DNA from 4 places in the Paenibacillus humicola genome. Region 1 is predicted to be linked to each of the others. Evidence: predicted binding sites of a transcription regulator. Region 1 holds the regulator's gene; each other region holds the start of a gene.
What was found. The regulator Rex, encoded in region 1, represses fermentation and respiration genes when NADH is low (regulators of the CRP and FNR family bind a similar motif). The targets are predictions, from matches to a motif close to TTGTGAAATATTTCACAA.

Region 1 (4,212 bases):
ATTTGCCGCTGCTCCGGTCAGTTATGCCGGTGCCGTTCAAAGCGACCCTCTTCAAGGGACGCGGCAATTACTTGTGCCTGCGCAAATTCGAGAGCAAGATCAATATGCGCGATTTTGCGGCGCCCGGCGACGACCGGATTACGGCTGCGCAAATGATCGTATGGCTGAGTGAAACCGATTACGGCGATCAGGAGGAGCTCAACTTCGGCAACCGCGGCGCGGAGTTTTGGAATACGGTCGCAAGCGACGCCGATTCCTGCCTCAACCGGAGCTGCCCCTGGTTTAAGCGGTGTTTTTATCACCGGGCGAAGCAGGAGGCGAATTTGGCCGATGTCGTCATCACGAACCATTCGATGCTGTTTACCGACATTCGCGCCGATCACCGGCTGCTTCCGGGCTATGAGCATTTGATCGTCGACGAGGCGCACCATTTGGAGGAAGTAGCAGGTAAACATCTCGGTTCGCAGCTGTCCTATCATTCCGTCCAGCATCCGGTGACGCGGCTGTGCAAGGATGCGCGCAACGGGCTGCTGATCCAGCTGCGGAACCGCTTGGCCGGCGAAGACATGGAACGAACCGAAAAATGGCGGGAGATCATCGACGAGACCGTCCCGGTATTCGGCGAGCTGCGTGACGAATGGGAGCGGATGTTCGAGCTGCTTTATACGATCATGGGCGGCAGTTCGGCGGCATCCGGCGGCGCCGGCCAGGACGCGGGAGGCGGCGAGACCGGGCAGTTCGTGCTGCGGCTGCGCAGCGGCAAGCTGCCGAAGCCGTGGACGGACGCGCAGGCGGCCGGAGAAGTTGTGTACGGCCTGCTCAGCCAGATCGTCCGCCCGCTCGACAAGCTGCTGAGCGATATTAAGGACGATATTGACGATCAGGCGATTGCCGCGCTGGTGACGGATCTGGGCGGGACGGTGAAGGACCTGACCCGCGCCCGCGACGAGCTGCGCCAGTTTATGAAAGCGGACAATCCGGACGTCGTCTATTGGCTCGAAGCGAACAGCCATTCCCGAGCCAGATCGGTGCACCTGATATCGGTGCCGGCGAATGTCAGCAGCCAGCTGCGGGACTATTTTTTCGAAACGAAAAAAAGCGTGGTGCTGACGTCGGCGACGCTGTCGGTGCAGAAATCGTTCCAGTACGCGTGCGAGCAGCTCGGTTTGGCGCAGGATCTGGATACCGGACGGCTCAAGACGGTACAGCTGCCGTCTCCGTTCAATTACCGCGAGCAGGCGCTCGTCTGCATCCCTCGCAATTTTCCGGTGCTGAAGGGCGCTGCGGGCGACCCCATGTTCAACGACATGCTGGTGAAATCGCTGGCGGAGACGGCCATGGAGACGAAGGGCCGAATGCTCGTCCTGTTTACCTCTTACCGGATGCTCCGGCAGGTATACGACCCGCTGAAGGAGCTGCTCGCGCCAAGCGGCATTCAGCTGCTCGGACAGGGCATCGACAGCGGCAACCGGAGCAAGCTGACGCGACGCTTTCAGCAGCAGACGGCCTCCGTGCTGCTCGGCACGAGCAGCTTCTGGGAAGGCGTCGACATTCCTGGCGATGCGCTCACCTGTCTGGCTATCGTCAGGCTGCCCTTTCAGCCGCCGAATCATCCGCTAGTCGAAGCGAAATCCGAGCTGCTGCAGGAACAGAATCAGAATCCGTTCATGAAGCTGTCGATTCCGCAGGCGGTCATCCGGTTCAAGCAGGGCTTCGGCCGGCTCGTGCGGACTTCCCGCGACAAAGGCATCGTTCTCATTTACGATACGAGGGTCATTGAAACGTATTACGGCAAATATTTTCTGTACTCGCTGCCGGGTCCGAAAATCGAGCACATGCATCTGGATCAGATCGTGCCGCGCATTCGGGAGTGGCTGCAGCAGGCCGAGGGGGCGACGCAGGAATGAAAACGTTCAAAATATCCGAAGCGGTCGTTCGCCGGCTTCCCGTCTATTTGCAGGTGCTGAACGACCTGAACAAGCGCGACGTGCAGACGGTCTCCTCGCAGGAGCTGGGCGCCAAGCTGGATTTGAATCCGGCGCAAATCCGCAAGGATCTCGCCTATTTCGGCGAATTCGGGCGCAAAGGCATCGGCTACGACGTGACATACTTGATCGAGAAAATCAGGCAGATTCTGAAGCTGGATCAGCCGCTCAACATGGCGCTCGTCGGCGCAGGCAACCTCGGGCGGGCGCTGTGCAATTACAATACGTACCTGAAGGACAATATGAAAATTACGGCCGTCTTCGACGCGCATCCCGCAGTCGTCGGGCAGGCGATCAACAGCCTGACCGTCCTGCCGATGGATAAGCTGAAGGAGACGGTGACGGAGCGCGATATACGCATCGGCATTATTACCGTGCCCGCTTTTGAAGCGCAAAATGTGGCCGACCGGTTCGTCGAGACAGGCATTGAAGGGATACTCAACTTCGCGCCGACGATTTTGCGGGTGCCGGAGCAGGTCAGAATCCATTATGCGGATTTTACGACCGAGCTGCTAAGCCTGGCGTATTATTTGGAAAAAGGAAAGGACGACGAGGATGAACCGGATATGGATTGAGAACGGCACGTTCGTGACGATGGACGACGCGCGGCCGGTCGTGAAGGGGCATTTGGTGACTGAAGCTGACCGGATCGTCTATCTCGGGGAAGACGCGCCGTCGCCCGCGCCGGAAGCGGCGGAACGGGTCGACGGCAGCGGGCTTGTCTTTATGCCCGGGCTCGTCAACACGCACGGCCACGCCGCCATGTCGCTGCTTCGCGGCTATTCGGACGATCAGAATCTTCAGGTCTGGCTGGAGCAGAAAATGTGGCCGATGGAAGCGAAATTTACCGCAGAGGACGTTCGCTGGGGGACGTCGCTGGCTGCGCTCGAGATGCTGAAGTCCGGCACGACGACCTTTCTCGATATGTACGACAAGATGCATATCGTCGCTGAAGTGACCGAGCAGTCCGGCATGCGCGGGGTGCTGACGCGCGGCGTGATCGGCCTGTGCCCGCCGGATGTGCAGACGGCGAAGCTGGAGGAAGCGAAACAGTTCGTGCGCGATTGGAACGGCCAGGGGGACGGCCGAATTTCCGCGCTGATGTCGCCGCACGCGCCGTACACGTGCCCGCCCGATTACATCGAGCGGATCGTCGAAGCCGCGCACGAGCTGGACGTGCCGCTTCATACGCATATGTCCGAAACGGCCGCCGAGGTCGAGCAGAACGTGAAGCAGTACGGCGAACGGCCCGTCAAGCATTTGGATAAGCTCGGCTTTTTCTCCCGTCCGGCGCTCGTCGCCCATGCGGTCCATTTGACGGAGGACGAAATCGCGCTGCTGGCCGAGCGCGGCGTCTCCGTGTCGCACAATCCCGCCAGCAACCTGAAGCTGGCGAGCGGAGTGGCTCGCGTGCCCGAGCTGCTGGCGGCGGGCGTGACCGTCGGGCTCGGCACCGACAGCGCCGCGAGCAACAACAACCTTGACCTGTTCGATGAAATCCGCCTCGCCGCGCTTATCCATAAAGGCGTATCCGGCGATCCGACGGCCGTGCCCGCATGGGAAGCGCTGAAGCTTGGCACCGTTAACGGCGCCCGGGCCCTCTGGCAGGAAGACCGGATCGGGTGCCTGAAGCCCGGCATGAAAGCGGATTTCATTGCCATCGATATCAGGCAGCCGCATTTTTATCCGCAGACGGACATCGTCTCCCACCTGGTATACGCCGGTTCGGGCCGGGACGTCCGGCACGTCTGGATCGACGGCCGCCAGGTCGTCCGCGGCGGCGAATGCCTGCTCCTGGATGAAGCGAAAATCAAGGCCGAAGCGCAAGCCTGCTTCGAAAGGCTGCTGAAAGGCTGATGCGGGCCAACCGTCGGAAACAGCCGCCGTTTATGACGCCGCGCAAATGGGTTTGGCTCGGCATCCTCGTCTTCGTTGCCGTGCTGATCCTGCTCAATCAGTTTTACCGCTACGTGCAGGGACCGGTATGGAAGGCGGAGCGGCAGGCGGAAGAACAAGCGATGAAAGCGGCGGATTTGAAGGAAGCGGATAAAGCCTATAAATTTGTCTGGGACGATACCGTATGGGTCGTCGACGGGACGAATCAGAATGGGGAAGACGTTTACGTCTGGCTGAGACCGCAAGGCGAGCCGGTTACGATGAAGGTGAACGACGGGCTTTCGAAGGCTGACATGAAGCGGCAATTTCTGCAGGCCAAACCGGATGCGAA
Region 2 (4,212 bases), 3.4 Mb from region 1:
GTAACACAGCGATGTGGGATGGAATTGAATAAACTCCACATCCTGTATGTAAGCGCCCGCACGATAGGCCATCGCAATTCCGTCTCCGGTCGCAACCTCCGGGTTCGTCGTGTAGCGGTACAGCTGGCCGGCGCCGCCGGTGCACAGAACCGTCGCTTTGCCGCGGACGAACAGACGCTGGCCGTCCGGCTTCTGCACTAAAGCGCCGATGCATTCGGAGCCGCTCGTCACCAGATCGATGACGAAATGCTCGTCCCATACTTCGATCCGCGAGTCGGCAACCGCTTTCTCCGACAGCGCGCGAACGATTTCAAAGCCGGTCGCATCCCCATTCGCATGCAAAATGCGGCGCTGGCTGTGCGCCCCTTCCTTCGTCAGCGCGTATTCGCCGTTCTCCTGATCGAAATGCGTTCCCATCCGCACCAGATCGTCAACCCCGCTCGGGCCTTCATGGACGAGCACATCGACAGCCTGATCCGAGCAGAGCCCGGCGCCGGCCGCAAGCGTATCCTGCCGGTGATACTCCGGCGAATCATCGCTGGAAATAACGGCCGCGATGCCGCCTTGCGCGTACCGGGTATTGCTGTCAAGCAGCGATTTCTTCGTAATCATCAGGACGCTGTTCGTCTCGCATGCTTTAATAGCGGTAAAAAGACCGGCAATGCCGGCCCCGATCACAATGACGTCCTTTTCGATGACAGGCAGCCCTTCAAGCTCGAAATCAACCAAATAACGCGGAATCATGAGCATCGAATTCCTTTCTTCGGAAAAGAGAGTAGCGCATGCTACTTCACTTGTAACATGCGCTCCAGGGACAAGCGGGCTTTCTCCGCGATTTGCTCGGGAACATAAATTTGCGGCTGCATCGTTTCCAAACATTTGACCAGCTTTTTCAGGTTATTGACCTTCATGTTCGGGCAGACTAAATATTTGGTTGCAAAATGGAATGTTTTGTCCGGGCTGTCGAGCCGCAGCTGATAGCCGGTTCCGTCCTCGGTGCCGACGATAAATTCTTTGCAATCCGACTCCTTGCAGTATTTGATGATCGCGGTTGTGCTGCCCACAAAATCGCCGAGCTTCACGACCTCGGGCCGGCACTCGGGATGCACGACAAACTGGGCATTCGGATATTTCGCTTTCATTTCCTCGACATCCTTCACGGTAAGCATGTCGTGCGTATTGCAGTACCCTTCCCAAATGATCATTTTTTTGTCGGTGTGGCGCTGCACGTAATCGCCGAGGTTTTTGTCCGGCACCCAGATCACTTCGTCGCCTTCGACCGAATTGACGACTTTCAGCGCATTGGCCGAGGTGCAGCAGATGTCCGTCTCCGCCTTGATTTCCGCCGAAGAATTGATATACGTGACGACGGTCGCGTTCGGATGCTGCGCTTTCAGCTTGCGAAGCCCGTCCACGTTCACCATGTCGGCCATCGGACAGCCGGCGCGTTCGTCAGGGATGAGGACGGTTTTGTTCGGCGCTAATATTTTGGCGCTCTCGCCCATGAAATGAACGCCGCAAAACACGATCGTATCCGCATCGGTCTGCGCCGCCTTCTGGGCAAGCAGGAACGAATCCCCGCGGAAATCGGCCACCTCCTGTACTTCGTCGCGCTGGTAATAATGAGCCAAAATAATTGCGTTGCGCTCTTTCTTCAGCTGCAAGAGACGTTCCCGCAGCTCGCGGTTTTGTTCCGCTTTCCGCTCGAGAGCCAGAGCCTCCATGGACCATTCTCCTCTACATCCTGACTTTGTGAACAGATGCACAAACTGGGTCGCAATCCGACGTCGACTGCGCACACAACCCGAGACCCCGTCGTTTATCTATAATGTGTCCATTCGTCGAAAGTTATCACCCTGAATACGGCGATTAACATTTAATTTACACAAGGCCACAGCGGCTGTCAACCGATAAAACGGCCCGTTTCGGACCTTCTTGGCAAAGATTTCGCCTTGGGCCCCGCGTACCGCCTTGCTGCTTACCCGTCCGCCCCCTGATGCGCCATCCGGCGATTTACCGGAGTGAACGGCGATCCAGCTTGCGGCTTGTCCGCCGTGAAGCCGATGAACCGGAGGAGTTCCTTCGTTCGATCGAGAAAAAAGGCGAGACATAACTCTTCAAAAAAATGCCCGCCGCGGAGTTCCGCAGCGGGCATCTTCTTTACCGATTCATCTTATTTATCGGGTTCACCGTTATTGCCGCCGCCCGTTTCCGGATCGGCAGGGTTCGGCTCGCCCGGCTCCTTCGTTTGGATCCGGACCTTGACGCCGCCGATCGTATCGATGGACGGCTCGGCTTTCGGTTCGGCCGCAGGCTCGCTGCCGTCCGTTCCGACGGGGCCGTCTGGGCCGCTCTCGATCAGACGCTTGATCTGCTCGAGCTCGAGCGTCTCTTCCTTCAACAGCGTCTGCGCGATCAGGTGCACTTCCCGGCTTTTCTCGGTCAGCAGGTTTTTGGCGCGCGTATAGCAATCGTGTACGAACGCCTGCATTTCCTGGTCGATCTCGTAGGCGATTTTGTCGGAATAGTTCTGCTCATGCCCGATATCGCGGCCGAGGAACACCTGTCCCTGCGAGCTGCCGAACTGCATCGGTCCGAGCTTGTCGCTCATCCCGTATTCCATGATCATGCTGCGCACGATGCTTGTGGCCTGCTTGAAGTCGCTGTAAGCGCCGGTGCCGATTTCGCCGATGAACAGCTCTTCGGCGACGCGGCCGCCCAAGAGACCCGTCACTTTGTCAAGCAGCTCCTGCTTCGTCGTCAGCATGCGGTCTTCCTTCGGCAGCATAATGACATATCCGCCGGCGCGGCCGCGCGGGATAATCGTCACTTTGTGCACCATGTCGGCATGCTCGAGGAAATAGCCGATAATCGTATGGCCGGCCTCGTGATAGGCGACAATCCGCTTCTCGCGGTCGCTGATGACGCGGCTGCGCTTCTCCGTGCCGACGATAACGCGGTCGATCGCTTCGTCAACCTCGTTCATCCCGATATCCTTCTTGTTGCGGCGGGCCGCAAGCAGCGCCGCCTCATTAAGCAGGTTCTCGAGATCGGCGCCGGTGAAGCCGGTCGTCCGCTTCGCAATGGTCTCCAGCTTGACGTCGCGCGCCAGCGGCTTGTTGCGGGCATGCACCTTCAGCACCGCCTCTCGGCCCTTGACGTCCGGACGGTCAACCGTGATCTGCCGGTCGAAACGGCCCGGGCGAAGCAGCGCCGGGTCGAGAATATCCGGGCGGTTCGTCGCCGCCACGATAATAATGCCTTCGTTGGCGCCGAAGCCGTCCATTTCGACGAGGAGCTGGTTCAGCGTCTGTTCGCGTTCATCGTGCCCGCCGCCGAGTCCGGCGCCGCGCTGGCGGCCGACGGCGTCGATTTCGTCGATGAAGATGATACAAGGCGCGTTCTTTTTCGCATTCTCGAACAGGTCGCGCACACGGGATGCGCCGACGCCGACGAACATTTCGACGAAGTCGGAACCGGAGATACTGAAGAACGGCACGCCCGCTTCGCCCGCAACCGCGCGCGCGAGCAGCGTTTTACCGGTACCCGGAGGACCTACGAGGAGCACGCCCTTCGGGATGCGGGCGCCGACGGCGGCGAATTTGCGCGGATCCTTCAGGAACTCGACAACCTCGACAAGCTCCTGCTTCTCCTCGTCCGCTCCGGCCACGTCCTCGAACGTAACCCGTTTCTTCTCCTCATTGTACAGGCGGGCCCGGCTTTTGCCGAAGTTCATCACTTTACCGCCGCCGCCCTGGGCCTGATTAATAAGGAAGAAGAACAGGATGAAAATAATCACGAACGGAATGATTGAGGTAAGGAATGTCAGCCAGATGCTCTCGCCCTGCATCGGCTTGACTGTCATTTGGAAGTCGTTCTTCGCCTGTGCGTCGTAAATCTCTTTGACCGCAAACTCCTCGATGTTCGCATGCGTGGAGAAATGCTTCGATTTAACGCCTTCCGGCGGATTTTTATAGTCACCAGTGACCTGATACGAATAGCCGTCGAACTGCATCGTCAAATCCTCGACGTTGTTGGTCTGCAGCGCTTGTCTCAGCTGGTCGTATCGTATTTCTTCGGTTGTATCGTTTTGGCTGCTGATAAATTGGAAGATCCCGACGGTCACTAAAAAAATAATCAAATAAAATCCAGTGTTCCGGATGATCCGATTCATCCCTTACCTCCTCTCAAGACGCTTCAAATATTTTACCA
Region 3 (4,212 bases), 2.1 Mb from region 1:
CGGAGTGCACAAACCGGTGCCGGATGCTATAATAAACAGGATTGTTCGGAAAAAACCGCTCAATTCGAGTGCCGACGATGCTTCCACGGGAGGGCGAACGACCTTTGGGCAAACTGACGATTTGCGACCATCCGCTTATTCAGCACAAGCTGACGCATATCCGCGACAAGCAGACGAATACGAAAAATTTCCGCGAGCTCGTCGACGAAGTGGCGACGATGATGGCTTATGAAATCACGCGAAATTTGCCGCTTGAGCCGGCTCCGGTTTCCACGCCGGTGGCGGATGCGGTCGGCAAGGTCATTGCCGGACGCAAGCTCGGGCTGGTTCCCGTGCTGCGCGCGGGGCTCGGCATGGTGGACGGCATCCTGAAGCTGATTCCGGCGGCGAAGGTCGGCCACATCGGATTGTACCGCGATCCCGATACGCTGAGCCCGGTCGAATATTACGTCAATCTTCCGACGGATGCGACCGAGCGGCTGTTGGTCGTCGTCGATCCGATGCTTGCGACCGGCGGCTCCGCCTGCGCGGCCGTTCAGACGCTGAAGGACCGGGGCTGCACGCAAATTGTGCTGATGTGCCTCATCGCCGCGCCCGAAGGCGTAAAGGCGGTGCAGGACAAGCATCCCGACGTCGATATTTTTGTCGCCGCGGTTGACGAGAAGCTGAACGAACACGGGTATATCGTACCCGGACTCGGGGATGCCGGCGACCGGATGTTCGGCACAAAATAAAGGGCTGACGAAGCCGCTTTTTTCTACGGAAACGAAAGTTCATGCTAACGAAGTCGCGTTTTCTACGAAAACGCCAAAGCCTATGCTTACGAAGTCGCGTTTTCTCCGAAAACGCCTGAGTTTATGCTTACGAAGCCGCGAATTCTCCGAAAACGCCAAAGATTATGCTTACGAAGTCGCGTTTTCTCCGAAAACGCCTGAGGAGTGACCAGATTGAAAAAGCTGAACGTAATGACTGTCTTCGGCACGCGCCCGGAAGCTGTGAAAATGGCTCCGCTCGTGCTCGAGCTCGAAAAGCACCCGGAACACATCGAATCGATCGTATGCGTGACGGCGCAGCACAGGCAGATGCTGGACCAGGTGCTCGATTTCTTCAACATCAAGCCGAAATACGACTTGAACGTGATGAAGGACCGCCAAACGCTGATGGAAACGACGCTTCGGGTGCTTCAGGGGCTCGAGCCCGCATTAAAGGAAGCGAAGCCGGATATCGTGCTCGTCCACGGCGATACGCATACGACCTTTCTGGCCAGCTATGCGGCCTTCCTCCAGCAAATCCAGGTCGGGCACGTGGAAGCCGGTCTCAGGACGTGGAACAAGCTTTCCCCTTACCCGGAGGAGATGAACCGGCAGCTGGCCGGTGTGCTGTCGGATATTCATTTTGCGCCGACGGACCAGGCCGCGGATAACCTGCGCAAGGAAAACAAACCGGAATCGGCGATTTACGTAACCGGCAATACGGCAATCGATGTTTTCCAATATACGGTCGACCGGGCGTTCGCGCATCCCGTCCTCGATTGGGCGAAAGGCAGGCGAATGATTCTGATGACGGCGCACCGCCGCGAGTCGCTCGGCGAACCGCATCGGAACATTTTCCGCGCGGTCAAGCGGATTGCCGACGAGTTCGAGGATGTCGCCGTCGTTTATGCGGTCCACTTGAACCCGGCCGTGCGCGAACCCGCAAACGAAATTCTCGGCGGCCATCCCCGCGTCAAGCTGGTCGACCCGCTGGACGTATTCGAAATGCACAATTTTTTCCCGCATACGTATATGATTATGACGGATTCCGGCGGGCTTCAGGAGGAAGCGCCTACCTTCGGGGTGCCGACCCTCGTGCTCCGCGATACGACGGAACGGCCGGAAGGGATCAAAGCTGGAACGCTGGAGCTTGCGGGCACTGACGAGGAGCACGTGTACGAACGGGCCCGCGCGCTGTTGACCGACAAAGAGCTGTATGACCGGATGAGCGGCGCGTCCAATCCGTACGGCGACGGACAAGCCTCCAAACGGATTGTCGGCGCGATTTTACATCATTTTGGCAGGGGCCAGAGACCCGAGTCGTTCAATTCATGAACAATGTGTGAAAACTATACATCATACAGTGATACTGTACGGTTTTGCGGACTGCGAGAAAACGCTGCCAACCTTTGATTTATCGCGGTTTTTGCATTTTTTTGAACGCCAGAATAAGAATTGACAAAAGCGATTCCCTTTGGATAAAATAAATGAGGATTCCGAGGGGAAGGCGCTTCTTGGCCGCGAAAATTGTTATATTCCTTCCGGTATTTGGTCATAATGACCAAGTGTGTCAACAGGGCCGAGCAAACTTTTTTGCAGGATGTCACAACGTTCCGGTGGTGATCGGCTGTTGGGAAAAGCAACAGGACCTTGGAAAGCCGTGGGTTTGGTCGGTTTGATCGGCGCGGATCTTGCTTTCACGACCGTCGGAGGGTTTTTGGTGGGCCGGGCGATAGACCGGGCTGCCGGTACGGAACCCGCATTTCTGATTGTCGGCGTGCTGGTTGGACTCGGAGTTGGGATTTATTCGATCACGAAGCTGGTCAAGCCTTTTCTTGGGGATGGTTAAATGATTCCATTCTCTCTCTTCATGCGAGGGATATTTGCTACCGCTTTCTTTTTGCTGGCGGCAACCGTTTTGGGCTGGATGCTGTATCCTTCAGGCCGCGTTTACTTTGCGGGATACGGGCTGGGACTGTTTTTCAGCCTGTTGAACGGACTGATCACGATGCAAAAGACGATCAAGACCGGCGAATATGCGCAGGGTCTGATCAAAAGGCGGCCGGGCATCGGCACGCTGCAGCGTTTTTTGCTCGCGGGATTTGCCGGATACGTCGCCATGAAATTTCCGGGGTTGTTCCATTGGGCGGCTGTCATTGTAGGGCTCACTACGGTGACTATGATTTCGCTGGTCATTGCGCTGGTCTATCATTACCGACAGAAAAAATCCGTGGAAAGGGGTGAAAGATAGACATGGAAGAACCACTAAGTCCCACGCGAGAGTGGCTGGGAATGGTATTTGACTGGTCGACCTGCCTTATGATGGTCGTTACCTGCGCGCTTGTATTTCTTATTATTTATCTGGGAACCCGTCGAATGACGAGCAAGACGCCGAAAGGCATGCAAAATTTTCTCGAGTGGGTCATTGATTTCGTCCGCGGTATCGCCGGACAGATGATGGACACCAAAACCGCGGAACGTTATGTCGGACTCGGGCTGACGCTTTTCCTTTACGTGTTCATTGCCAACCAGCTCGGTTTGATTCTCAATTTCGTTACGGTTCACCCGCATCCAAGCGCAGCGATCGGCATTACGCAGTCCCTTATTGACGAAGCCGTTTCTGGCGGAGTTCACGTCAACTGGTGGAAATCGCCGACTGCGACCATCAGTATTCCGGTTGCGCTGGCGATCATCATTTTGCTGTATACGCATTGGCTCGGTCTGCGGCGCGGAGTAGGCTCCTATCTGAAAAGCTATGTATCGCCTCACTGGGCGCTACTGCCGCTTAACCTTGTGGAGGAGCTGTCCAAATTCTTGTCCTTCCCGCTGCGGCTCTTCGGCAACATCTTTGCCGGCGAAGTTCTGCTTTGGGTGCTGCTGCCGACGATTGTCATGGGCGGGCTGTCCACGGTCATGGCGATACCGCTCATCATCTGGATCGGCTACTCGATTTTCGTCGGTGCGATTCAGGCGTTCATTTTCACGATGCTGACGATGGTTTACATTTCTCACCGCGTGAGTCATCATTCCCATTAACCCGGGAGTGAGAAACATAAACACTACAAATGCTGCTTGACCACTTTAAGGAGGTACATCTATTTATGGATTTTGCAATCGCTATGGGTATCGTATTCGGCTTGGCGGCAATCGGTTCCGGTATTGGCATGGGCTTGATTGTCGGCCGTACGATTGAAGGCAGCGCGCGTCAGCCTGAACTGCGCGGCAGCTTGATGGGTCTTATGTTCCTTGGTGTCGGTTTGGTCGACGCACTGCCGATTATCGCAGTCGTCATTGGATTCATGCTGATGGGTAAAGCTTTGGCTTAGGCCCCTGCGATCAATAATTACGAACGGCGAGGGAACCCTCCTCGCCTTTCGTATGATCATGCCCTTCCGCCGAACAGATTATAATCGATCATTTTCCGAGAATCAGCGTTCGGGGCTTGGATTCGATTGATAAG
Region 4 (4,212 bases), 2.4 Mb from region 1:
GGATGGAACGCGGCGGATAGGATCACGCCGACCAGCAAAATCAGTCCGGCCATTAACGGCGTGCCCCGTTTGGCCTGGTGGTCCGGCGGGAGCTCCGCCCGGATCGGCTGGGTCAGGCGCAGCGTGCGCAGGCCCCAAATCAAGAAAGGCATCATGACGGCGACCAGCATAAAGGCGATGCCGGAAACGCCTGCAATCGAATGAGTCATCGCTTCAATCTCCATTTGGACAGGATTTAGTTCCAGTATATTTCTGCCCTCCGGGTTACTATTCCTGCGCATTTCGAAAAAAGTGCCGCCGGTATCCGCGAGCGGACGGCCGCCCTTAACATTCCGGCCCTTCGAACGATTGACATATGCCGGTACGGCAAGGGATGATGAGCAGGAGATGAAAGATACATGGCGGAGGAGGAGAGCGGATACATGGTAACCGTGGAGAAGGTGAAAGGAACGGAGGGCCGGAACGATGCGTTCCGCGTGCGAAGCGCCGTATTTGTCGGGGAGCAGGGCGTGCCTCCCGAGCTGGAGCTGGACGAGCTTGAAGACGAAGCGGAGCATATCGTCGTCTATTCCGGCAGCCGGCCGATCGGCGCCGGGCGTGTGCGGCTGGTCGACGGAGCGGGCAAGCTGGAGCGGATCTGCGTGCTGGCCGAATACCGCTCGCAGGGGATCGGCCAAATGATCGTGCGGGAGCTCGAATCGATCGCCAGATCGAAAGGGGCGGCCAAGGCGAAGCTGAACAGCCAGACGCATGCCGAGCCGTTTTACGCGAAGCTGGGCTACGTGACGGTATCCGCCATTTTTATGGATGCCGGCATGCCGCATGTCACGATGGTGAAGGAACTGTAAGCTAGCTTTAACGCGTGAAAACGAAAAAGCGCCTGGCCGCTTCATGGCCAGGCGCTTTATGCGAAATAGCGGAAATTTGAGTTTCTATTTCCAGGAGAAGAAGCTTGCTTCGCCATCAAAGGACCGCGCCGGCCGTTCCTTCTTGAACGACCGGCTGCATGTCGCCTTGATTTAATAGGCGAGCGAGAACAGCCCGTTGATATGCGACAGGTAGCGGATGTTGCTCGCTTCCTTCATGAGCGAAGCGGGCGTTCCCTTCAGCTTCGTTTGGTTGGCCCCGATCGTGCCGAAGCCGTCTTTGCGGCCGAGGCTGCCGAGCGTGCCGGAGAAGACCGGCGAGAACTCTTCGAACGGGATGCCTTTGAAATAAGCCGCCAGGTTATTGCCGATCGTTTCGCCCATCTGCCAGGCCAGCTGCGCGGTCGGCGGATACGGGCGCCCTTCCGGCCCCATGACGACGGCGCTGTCGCCGGCGACGAATACGTCCGGGTGGCTCGTCGATTGCAAACCGGGCGTTACGGTCGCGCGGCCCCTGTTCACTTCGATGCCGCAGTTTGCGACAACCGCGTTGCCCTGCACGCCGCCGGTCCAGACGAACGTCCCTGTCTCGATCGTGCTGCCGTCCTTGAGCGTGATTCCCGCCGGCGTCGCTTCGGTGACCGCCAGGCCGATCAGGAACTTCACGCCGCGCTTCTCCAGGCTGGTGCGCGCCCGTTCGACCAGATCAGGCGCGAAGCCGAGCAGAATAGTGGGCGCCGCTTCGACGCAGTACAGCGAAATGTCGGCGTAATCGATGCCTTTCCGCTTGCAGAGCTCCGGCAGCATATCGGCGAATTCGCCGACCAGCTCGACGCCGGTCAAGCCGCCGCCGCCGACGATAAACGTCGCGTCCGCTTTGTTGTTCGTCCGCTTATAAGAATCCAGCTTGCTTTCGACGTGGGCGCAAATACGGTTGGCGTCGGCCACGGACTTCAGCACGAAGCTGTTCTCCTGCAGGCCCGGAATGCCGAAGAAAGCCGTTTCGCTGCCCAGCGCGATCACGAGCGCGTCGTAGCTGAGCGAAGCGCCGCTAGTGAGCGTTACTTTTTTCTGGTCCGGCTCGATCTGCTGGACGGTATCCACCCGCAGCTCGACCTGTTTGTTGCGCAGCAGCTTATCCAGGGGAAGAGCCACCGCCTGCTCCGAAAGTCCGCCGACGGCCAGACGATGGAGCTCGGTTACGATTTGGTGATACGGCGTTTTGTTGACGAGCGTAATCGCCGCCTCCGACGCGTCTAAATATTTGCGTGCCGTGAGGGCGGTCAGCAGGCCGCCATAACCGCCGCCGAGTATCAATACCTGTTTCATGATGATGCTTCCTCCTCCGTTATGATGTGCCGGTCCGGTCTAGCCGCGCTTCTTCTGTTCCGCCGTGACGTCGAGAAAAGCCTGGGAGAATCGGAGCGCATACTGGACCTGCGGATCCTTCAGCATGTTGAGCAACCCGAAGATGCCGATCGTCGCTCTGCTCGACTGGGCCCGCTCATTGGCTTCCATCGCCGCTTGCGCAAGGCTCTTCGCTTTCTCCTGGATCGGCTGGGCAAATTCGGTGAATCCGCCTTTCAGATCGTCGATCAGCACGCGGTCGGTCATGATCGCCTGAGCGAAATCGTACGCTTTCGTAAGCTGCGTCATCATTTCGGCCATTTTCGGGAGATTCTCGATCAGCACCGTGAGCGAATCCTGAATTTCGGGGCGCGTCAGCTGCTCCAGCAGATCCAGCTTGCCCTTTGCATCCGGAGCCGCCTCGGCCTGGGACACGGAGCTTTCCTGACTGTTTACGATGGTCATGCGGTAACGTCCTCCTTTGTCCGGCAGTATTTGTGCATTCTTTCACAAATAAGCCGAGTCTCTGGGTATGAATGATATCCTAATGGTTAATTGTAAACCTTTTCGTAAAAACTGTGAAATTGTTTTTTGTGACGATATTGTGACAAACAATCCGCAGTCCGGATAGGTGTAGTTTGCGCTTCCTTACAAGGAATTATTTCTGGCCCGGGCATTCCGGCGTCCGTCCGCAGCCGGGCCCGCAGCCCGCCGGCTTGTCTACAAATTCCGCTGGGCATGGTACAATAACGGACAGATGACGAAAAAAGGCAAAGGCTGGTGCGCACCCATGAAAAAATTGAAGCTGGTTCAACAAATGGCGGAGGAAGGCGTCGTCGCCGTTCTGCGCGGCGAATCGCCGGAGGACGTGGTCGAGATGGCGGAGCAGTGCATCGCCGGCGGCATTAAAACGATCGAAGTGACGATGACGGTTCCGTTCGCGCTGAAGGCGATCGAGAAGCTGGCCGCCACGTATTCGAGCGACACGGCGGACCCGGCGAAATTTGCGATTATCGGCGTCGGCACGGTGCTCGACCCGGAGACGGCCCGCGCCGCCATTCTGAGCGGAGCGGAGTTTGTCGTGGGGCCGTCGCTCAATCCGGCGACCGTTACGCTTTGCAACCGTTACCGGATCCCGGTCATGCCGGGCGTCATGACGGTGAAGGAAATCCAGGAGGCGCTCGAGCTCGGCGTCGATATCGTCAAGCTGTTTCCGGGCAACCTGTATTCGCCTTCCATCATTAAGGCGCTGAAAGGCCCGGTGCCGCAGGCGAACATCATGCCGACCGGCGGCGTTTCGCTCGAAAATTTGGGCGAGTGGATCAAAGCCGGCGCGGTAGCTGTCGGCATCGGCTCGGATTTGACGAGCGAAGCGGTGAAAAAAGGCGATTACAGCCTGATCGCGGCCCGCGCCGCAAAATATATCGAAGCGTATAAAGCGGCAAAAGGCTGATCCGCCGCCCGACTCGCTTCCTATCCGCCGCAGGCGGATACCGCCCGATCGTTTCGGCCCCTTTCGGAGGCCGCTGCGATCGGGTTTTTTCATGCTCGCAGCAGGTAAATCGGATAGTGTGGTATTTGTTATTCAATTCTTCTACATATTAATTGAACGACGGAATTTAGGTTAAACTTACATCTATACAAATAAATAGAGATCAAAAACGGAGAGAAAATTGTCGATTGACAGGTTGAAAACGGTTGTGCTAGTATGTGATTAATAAAAATAGTAATTAGTTAATATATAATGACTCTCTCTGATTGCCCGTGTTTACCGGCGGTTTGCGGTTTCACCGGATTGGCTGCTTTGCGTTTCCGGACAAGGGGACGGCTCTTCATGCCGATTCGATTCCAAATAATAAGCGGAGGTAAAAGCGAAATGAAAAAGGCGGTCCCGATTTTGCTGACCCTTGGACTGGGAGCGGCGCTTCTCGCCGGGTGCAGCGGCAGCGCAAATAACGAGAGCGGCAGTGCTGCAGCCGGAAATGAAAGCGGTAACAAC

Region 2: a site for Rex is predicted at 1,751-1,768, ahead of nadA (quinolinate synthase NadA). Genes of this name have one in related genera too.
Region 3: a site for Rex is predicted at 2,344-2,361, ahead of PD282_RS25215 (AtpZ/AtpI family protein). Genes of this name have one in related genera too.
Region 4: a site for Rex is predicted at 2,709-2,726, ahead of PD282_RS05090 (DUF1641 domain-containing protein). Genes of this name have one in related genera too.

What each region holds. Positions count from the first base shown of each region.
Region 1 covers NZ_JAQGPL010000001.1:3,437,600-3,441,811, reverse strand. The annotation lists gene dinG (ATP-dependent DNA helicase DinG) at 1-1,907, shown strand, start outside; gene PD282_RS15775 (redox-sensing transcriptional repressor Rex) at 1,904-2,560, shown strand; gene PD282_RS15770 (amidohydrolase) at 2,541-3,842, shown strand; gene PD282_RS15765 (cell wall elongation regulator TseB-like domain-containing protein) at 3,842-4,212, shown strand, end outside.
Region 2 covers NZ_JAQGPL010000001.1:62,644-66,855, reverse strand. The annotation lists gene nadB (L-aspartate oxidase) at 1-744, opposite strand, end outside; gene nadA (quinolinate synthase NadA) at 786-1,724, opposite strand; gene ftsH (ATP-dependent zinc metalloprotease FtsH) at 2,174-4,174, opposite strand.
Region 3 covers NZ_JAQGPL010000001.1:5,502,392-5,506,603, reverse strand. The annotation lists gene upp (uracil phosphoribosyltransferase) at 105-734, shown strand; gene wecB (non-hydrolyzing UDP-N-acetylglucosamine 2-epimerase) at 948-2,087, shown strand; gene PD282_RS25215 (AtpZ/AtpI family protein) at 2,383-2,601, shown strand; gene PD282_RS25210 (ATP synthase subunit I) at 2,602-3,003, shown strand; gene atpB (F0F1 ATP synthase subunit A) at 3,006-3,788, shown strand; gene atpE (F0F1 ATP synthase subunit C) at 3,854-4,078, shown strand.
Region 4 covers NZ_JAQGPL010000001.1:1,048,921-1,053,132, forward strand. The annotation lists gene mraY (phospho-N-acetylmuramoyl-pentapeptide-transferase) at 1-209, opposite strand, end outside; gene PD282_RS05080 (GNAT family N-acetyltransferase) at 423-848, shown strand; gene PD282_RS05085 (NAD(P)/FAD-dependent oxidoreductase) at 1,020-2,198, opposite strand; gene PD282_RS05090 (DUF1641 domain-containing protein) at 2,235-2,678, opposite strand; gene PD282_RS05095 (bifunctional 2-keto-4-hydroxyglutarate aldolase/2-keto-3-deoxy-6-phosphogluconate aldolase) at 3,004-3,666, shown strand; gene PD282_RS05100 (ABC transporter substrate-binding protein) at 4,090-4,212, shown strand, end outside.